3 regions of the Duganella paludis genome follow, and region 1 is predicted to be linked to each of the others. Evidence: predicted binding sites of a transcription regulator. Region 1 holds the regulator's gene; each other region holds the start of a gene.
The links. Region 1 encodes LexA, which represses DNA repair genes until DNA is damaged. Its sites were predicted from a motif close to ACTGTATNNNNATACAGT; they were not measured.
Positions count from the first base shown of each region.

Region 2: ACXZ1M_RS09600 (DNA topoisomerase IV subunit B) is a predicted target of LexA. The motif match lies at 739-756, and genes of this name have one in related genera.
Region 3: imuA (translesion DNA synthesis-associated protein ImuA) is a predicted target of LexA. The motif match lies at 1,119-1,136, and genes of this name have one in related genera.

Region 1 is NZ_CM136922.1:1,224,653-1,226,914, reverse strand. It holds gene ACXZ1M_RS05555 (cystathionine gamma-synthase family protein) at 1-391, shown strand, start outside; gene ACXZ1M_RS05550 (hypothetical protein) at 394-843, shown strand; gene lexA (transcriptional repressor LexA) at 770-1,408, opposite strand; gene ACXZ1M_RS05540 (DUF5695 domain-containing protein) at 1,519-2,262, opposite strand, start outside.
Region 2 is NZ_CM136922.1:2,125,289-2,127,550, forward strand. It holds gene ACXZ1M_RS09590 (TorF family putative porin) at 1-261, opposite strand, end outside; gene ACXZ1M_RS09595 (hypothetical protein) at 266-568, opposite strand; gene ACXZ1M_RS09600 (DNA topoisomerase IV subunit B) at 780-2,262, shown strand, end outside.
Region 3 is NZ_CM136922.1:1,440,711-1,442,972, forward strand. It holds gene ACXZ1M_RS06495 (Y-family DNA polymerase) at 1-479, opposite strand, end outside; gene imuA (translesion DNA synthesis-associated protein ImuA) at 406-1,101, opposite strand; gene ACXZ1M_RS06505 (putative Na+/H+ antiporter) at 1,215-2,262, shown strand, end outside.

The sequences.
Region 1 (2,262 bases):
GCGCACCACCGCCAACGCGCTGGCGCTGGCGCAGATGCTGGAAAAAGATGAACGCGTGGCGGCCGTCTATTATCCAGGCTTGACATCGCACCCGCAGCACGGCATCAGTTCGGAACTGTTCCGCGCCCACGGTTCGCTGCTGAGTTTTGAGTTGAAGGACGGCCTCGATTGCTTCGACTTCCTGAACCGCCTGAAGCTGGCGATTCCGGCATCCAACCTGGGCGACAACCGCACCCTGATCATTCCGGTCGCGCACACCATCTTCTTCGAGATGGGCGCCGAGCGCCGTGCGTCGATGGGCATCGCCGAATCGCTGATCCGCGTGTCGGTCGGCATCGAAGATACCGACGACCTGCTCGACGACTTCTGCACGGCTCTCGAAGGCTGCTGACGATGCGCGCGCTGATCGCTTCCAGCCTGATGATGGCAGCCACCGCTGCCCAGGCCGGCGATCACCGCGTCGATATCGATTACTACACCAATCACTACAACGGCGCCGACATCGCGCTGTCGCGCTTCCACTGCGGCGCGGCCGGCGCCATGCGCACGGCCGAACAGCGCAGCGCCTGGCTGGCCTGCTATGACCGCTTTGCCGTCAACTACAAGAAAGCGCTGCCGGTAGGGCGCAGCATTCCAGCCGACGTGGCGCAAGCCATGAGCGATGAGGAACTGGCCGCCGCGCAGCAATTGATGAATCAGGTGTTTGTGCAGGTCGCACAAGAGGCACGCCAGCAAGCCGATCTGGTCTTGCTGGCGCAGGGTGAAGTGCTTAGTGCCAGGTCCGCATCAGGCCTACTGCCAAGCCTTCCAGCGCAAACTCATCGGCCTCCGGATCAACCTTGATGATCTTGAAGTCCGGGTTCTCCGGCAGCAGCTCGATGGTCGAGCCGGTTTTGCGGTAGCGCTTGACGGTCACTTCATTGCCGATGCGGGCCACCACGATCTGGCCGTTCTTGGCGCTGTCCACTTTCTTCACAGCCAGCAGGTCGCCGTCCATGATGCCGGCGTCGCGCATCGATTCGCCGCGCACCTTCAGCAGGTAGTCGGGCTTGGAGGCGAACATGGCTGGATCGACGTTGTAGCTCGCTTCCAGATTCTCTTGCGCCAGGATGGGCGAACCGGCAGCCACGCGGCCGATCAGCGGCAGCGACATCATCAGCGCGGCCGGCACTTTCGGCGTGGCCGGTTCGGCGTGCGCGCCCAGCAGGCGGATGCCGCGCGAGGTGCCGGCGGCGATTTCGATCGCGCCTTTGCGCGCCAGCGCCTGCAAATGTTCCTCGGCCGCGTTGGCGGATTTGAAGCCCAATTCGTTGGCGATCTCGGCGCGGGTCGGCGGGAAGCCGGTGTTCTCGATGGCGTCCTTGATCAGATTCAGGATTTGTTCCTGGCGTGCGGTGAGCTTGAGCATGGGTACAGTGGGCTGTGTATATAGACAGTCTGTATTTTTGTACAGTACGCTCCTTAATGCAAGGGAATTTATTGTATTCAGCGAAATAATGTGAAAAAAACTGTTGGCCGTTATCTCGTAGCGCCATTCGGGCGGACCGTGAAGCGCAGGCCGATGTCGCGCCTCGCGCCCGGCTTGAGCGTGAAGCCGCCGGTGACCCAGCTGGCGTAGTCTTCGCCGGCGGCGCGCTGTTCGGCGGGCGGCTGCCAGCTGGTAAGGGGCGTCTTGCCGTCAGGCGCCACGCGCAGCGCCAGCGGCACGCCTTCCAGCCGCGCGACGTCGGCATAGCCACGGTCGCCCGGATGCGGCTTGACGCTGTTGCTGCCGAAGTCGAACACCATCGGCATGCCGGCCTCTGCCACCTCCACCGCCTGCTTGCCGCGGTTGATCAGCGTGTAGCGCAGCACCAGCGTGCCCTTGTCGTTGAGCCAGCGGCGCTCCACCGTCAACGGCAGGCCGGCGCCCATGGTCGGCGTGAGGTCGGCGGCTGCCAGAACACGCACCGCCGGCAGCACGCGCACCGGTTTGCGCTGCGCATACGAAGTCCAGCTTTGCCAGTCGCCGCCGCCCACGCGCAGCTTGAGGCTGAGGTCGCCAAGGTGGCGGTAGCCGTCGAACTGGCGCTCCTCTTCGCGCGGGCCGGGCGTGAAGTCGTGGCTCGGGTCGGCCACCGGCGTCAGCCGTGCCAGGGTTTGGGTGTCGGTGCGCAGCGCGAACAGCAGTTGCGGCGTGCTGTAGGCCTTGGTCTTGATGGCTGGGTAGTCGGCGGCCAAGGCGGGCAGAGTGGTCAACGCGGCAAGCAAAAGGAAGTGTGG
Region 2 (2,262 bases), 900 kb from region 1:
CTCCACGCTGCCGTCGCCGCCCGCATCCTTGATCCAGGTGATGGTCGAGGCCCAGGCGCCGGCGTAGAAACCGGTCGGATTATTCACGTAATCGGCGCCGCCCTGCAACGCCGGCTGCAAGCGCGTTTGCGAAATGCCGCGATAACGGTAGTCGCTGATGGCCGCGACGTTGAAGCTGACCGCGTTGTCCGGCACGGCCGCTTCCTCGGCATGGACGGAAAAAGCAGCGGCCAAGGCCGCAGCGAGCACTAATTTTTGCATCATATTACTTCCTATCAGTGGGGGAAAATTTTGTGGTCATGCGGCCGAATTCGGCGCCCGGCAAGGCGCGCATCACCGCCTCCATCACCTGCCCCGCCAAGGCACGCGAGAGGCACAGCCAGACCTTGACGCGGGCGCCGTGGTCGCAGGCTTCCACCCGCATGAATTCCATGGCGTCGCCGCAGGTGCGCACCACCAGCGCGCGCAAATCGGTCACCGCCGCCGCGTCCACCGTCAGCTGCATCAGGTACGGGCGCGGCGCCTGGACGCGGCGTTGAGCGGCTTTGGTAGGGAAAAAGGCGTGCATGACGAACCTCCGGTTGATCGTTTCAATACCGGAAAGCTTATCGACCGCGCCGTAAAAACGGTCTAAAAAGGCGGGCCGGCGTTGTAAACATCGTGTATAAATTGCGCGGTGCGCAATTTTTGCCCGCCAGCGCCCGCAGTTGAGGATAGAATACGCAAAACAATGCATGAACTGTACATAAACCCAGTATCAAGAAAACAAGCTTGCACGTATGGCCACTAAAAAACCCGTTTCCGACTACAGCGAATCATCCATCCGCGTCCTCAAGGGCCTGGAACCCGTCAAGCAGCGACCGGGCATGTACACCCGTACCGAGAACCCGCTGCACATCATCCAGGAGGTGATCGACAATGCCGCCGATGAAGCGCTGGGCGGCAACTGCAACACCATCATCGTCACCCAGAACGCCGACGGCAGCATCACGGTCGAAGACGACGGCCGCGGCATCCCGGTCGGCCTGCACCCGGAAGAAGGCGTGCCGACGGTGGAAATCGTGTTCACGCGCCTGCACGCGGGCGGCAAGTTCGACAAGGGCAGCGGCGGCGCCTATGCGTTCTCCGGCGGCCTGCACGGCGTCGGCGTGTCGGTCACCAACGCCCTGTCCAAGCGCCTGGAGATCACCGTCTGGCGCAAGGAGCCCAACGGCACCGGCCTGCACCACCTGGTCTTCGAGCACGGCGACGTGGTCGAGCCGCTGACCTCCGTGCCCGCCCCGCGCGACGGCAAGAAGTCCGGCACCCGCGTCACCGCCTGGCCGGACGCCAAGTATTTCGACTCGGCCGCCATCTCGCAGACCGAGCTGCAACGCCTGCTGCGCTCGAAAGCGGTGCTGCTGCCGGGCGTCTCGGTCACGCTGAACAACGCCAAGACCGGCGAATCGCAGACCTGGCAATACAACGACGGCCTGCGCGGCTACCTGACCGAAGCGCTGGCGCAAGCCACCGACGGCGAAACCCTGATCCCGCTGTTCGAAGGCGAGCAGTTCGCCGGCCCCGACGCCGAAGGCTTCGCCGAGGGCGAAGGCGCCTCGTGGGTGGTGGCGTGGACCGAGCAAGGCGCCGTGGTGCGCGAATCCTACGTCAACCTGATTCCCACGCCCAACGGCGGCACCCACGAATCGGGCCTGCGCGACGGCCTGTACGGCGCGGTGAAAAACTTCGTCGAAATGCACTCGCTGCTGCCGAAAGGCGTCAAGCTGCTGCCGGAAGACGTGTTCGCGCGCACCTCCTTCGTGCTGTCGGCCAAGGTGCTGGACCCGCAATTCCAGGGCCAGATCAAGGAACGCCTGAATTCGCGCGACGCCGTGCGCCTGGTCTCGACCTACTCCAAGCCGGCGCTGGAACTGTGGCTGAACCACCACGTCGACTACGGCAAGAAGCTGGCCGAGCTGGTCATCAAGCAGGCGCAGTCGCGCCTGCGCTCGGCGCAAAAAGTCGAAAAGAAAAAATCCTCGGGCGTGGCCGTCCTGCCGGGCAAGTTGACCGACTGCGAATCGAACGACGCCGACCGCACCGAATTGTTCCTGGTCGAGGGCGACTCGGCCGGCGGCTCGGCCAAAATGGGCCGCGACAAGGAATTCCAGGCCATCCTGCCGCTGCGCGGCAAGGTCTTGAACTCGTGGGAGACCGACAAGGACCGCCTGTTCGCCAACAACGAGATCCACGACATCTCGGTGGCGATCGGCGTCGACCCGC
Region 3 (2,262 bases), 220 kb from region 1:
TCCAGCGAGGCCATCTTCACCACACGCCCGCCGCCGCTGCGCGCCAGCAGCCAGGCGCCGCGCGCGGTGGGCGCGCAACTGAGCGTGCCGGTAAAGCCCAGCGCGCGCACGCTCTCGGCCACCTTGCGGCACAGGGCGCGCAGACCGCCGAACAGGCGCAGGCTGGCGCCGACGTCCAGCAGCAGCGTGGCTTCCTCCGCCTCCGCCAGTTGCGGCGTGAATTGCAGCAGCGCCATGGCGGCCGCTTGCAGCGACTCCTGCTCCAGCGCCAAAGAGCGCTGCTGGAACTGCGATTGCGGCGCCAGCATGATGGCGCCGCCGCGCCGCAAGCCCAGCCGCACGCCGGCGGCATAAGCCTGGTCCGACAGCGCCACCACCCGCTCCTGTTCCAGCACGACGGTGCAGTTATCCTCCGACCAGCGCGGGCAGAATACTTCGAGCGGGAGCCGTGGCAGGTGTAGGGCGATCCAGAGGCGCATGTCGTTGCAACAAAGAAGGCGTTAAGGGTAAGAACAATGGCGTATCGCGTTGCGGCCCGCGTCGTTTCACAAAACCGATATCGATGCCGCCCGCCGCCGGCCTGAGCGACAATCTGAGCGGCGCCGGCGAGGCGTCCTGCGCCGCCGCCAAGGGCCGCAGCATGCAGAACAGGGTTTCGCCACTTTGCGCGGCCAGGTGCAGGCGCCTCAGCGTTTCACCGCGCGCATGCTTTTGCCACAGCAGCAGCGCGCCGCAACAGCCGCTGCGCAAAATCTGCTCGGCGGCCCACAGCGCATCGCCGGCCTTGGCGCCGCTGCGCACCCACAGCAGTTGCGACGGTTCCAGGCCCAAGGCGGCCAGCGCCAGCGCTTGCGGTTCGTGTGGCGGCTGCAGCAGCACGATGGGACGCTTGTCCAACGCGGCCAAGGCCGGCTGCAACAGGCGCAGTTCGCCGATGCCGTTCTGTTGCACCAGCAGATCGATCAGCGTGCCCACCGGCCAGCCGCCGCCGGGCAACTGCGCGGACAAGGCGGCAAAGCCTGTGTCCATGCAGCGCGTGGCGCTTTGTGCGAGCTGGTCCGCGCGCCACAAGGACGGGTGCAGGGTTTCCGGGTGTGTCATGGCATTTTACCACAAATACTGTATAAATACACAGTACTCTTTGCACCGGAATTTGGCAAGGTCTATCTGCCTTGCTGTACCATGCAGTAGAGTCAATTATCAAAGGACACACCTTGCAAACGATACAACTGGTCGGCGCCATCCTGTTCGGCCTGGCGCTGCTGCACACCTTCGCCGCCAAATCATTCGAGGTGCTATCGCACCGCCATCCGCGTCACGCCGGGCTGTTCCATCTGCTGGGCGAGGTGGAGGTGGTGTTCGGTTTCTGGGCCTTCATCCTGATGATCGCCATCGCCTTTCTCAACGGCGGCCAGGCGGCCATCGCGTATGCCGAATCGCGCCAGTACACCGAGCCGCTGTTCGTGTTCGTGGTGATGGTGGTGGCGGCCTCGCGGCCGGTGCTGGAGGTGGTGCAGCAAGTGCTGCTGGCCTTGGCCAGGCGCATGCCGGTAGCGACCGAACTGGCGCTGGTGTGGTTCGGCATGGCGCTGGTGCCGCTGACCGGTTCGTTGATTACCGAGCCGGCCGCCATGACGCTGGCCGCGCTGATGCTGGCGCCGCTGATCTTCCGCGAGGGCATGCCGGAAAAGCTGAAGTACGCCGCGCTGGGCGTGCTGTTCGTGAACATCTCGATCGGCGGCCTGCTGACCGCCTATGCCGCGCCGCCGGTGCTGATGGTGGCCGGCACCTGGAACTGGGATAGCAGCTACATGGCCGCGCACTTCGGCTGGAAGGCGATGGTGGCCGTGATCATCAACGCCACCGCGATCAGCATCGTGCTGCGCAAGCATTTGCGCGCCACGGCTGCCAACGCGCCGTCCTCAGAAGCGGTACAGGTAGCGCCAGCCGTGCCACTGGCGGTTACGCTGATCCACCTGGGCTTCCTGGCGGCGGTGGTGGTGCTGGGCCACCATCCGGTGCTGTTCCTCGGCATCTTCATGCTGTTCCTGGGATTCACCACGGCTTACCAGCGCTACCAGAATCCGCTCATCATCAAGGAGGGGCTGCTGGTGGGCTTCTTCCTGGCCGGGCTGGTGGTGCTGGGCGGGATGCAGCAATGGTGGCTGCAGCCGATTGTGGAAAGCCTGTCGCCGCTGGCACTGTTCTTCGGCGCGATGAGCCTGACCGCCATCACCGACAACGCCGCCCTCACCTATCTCG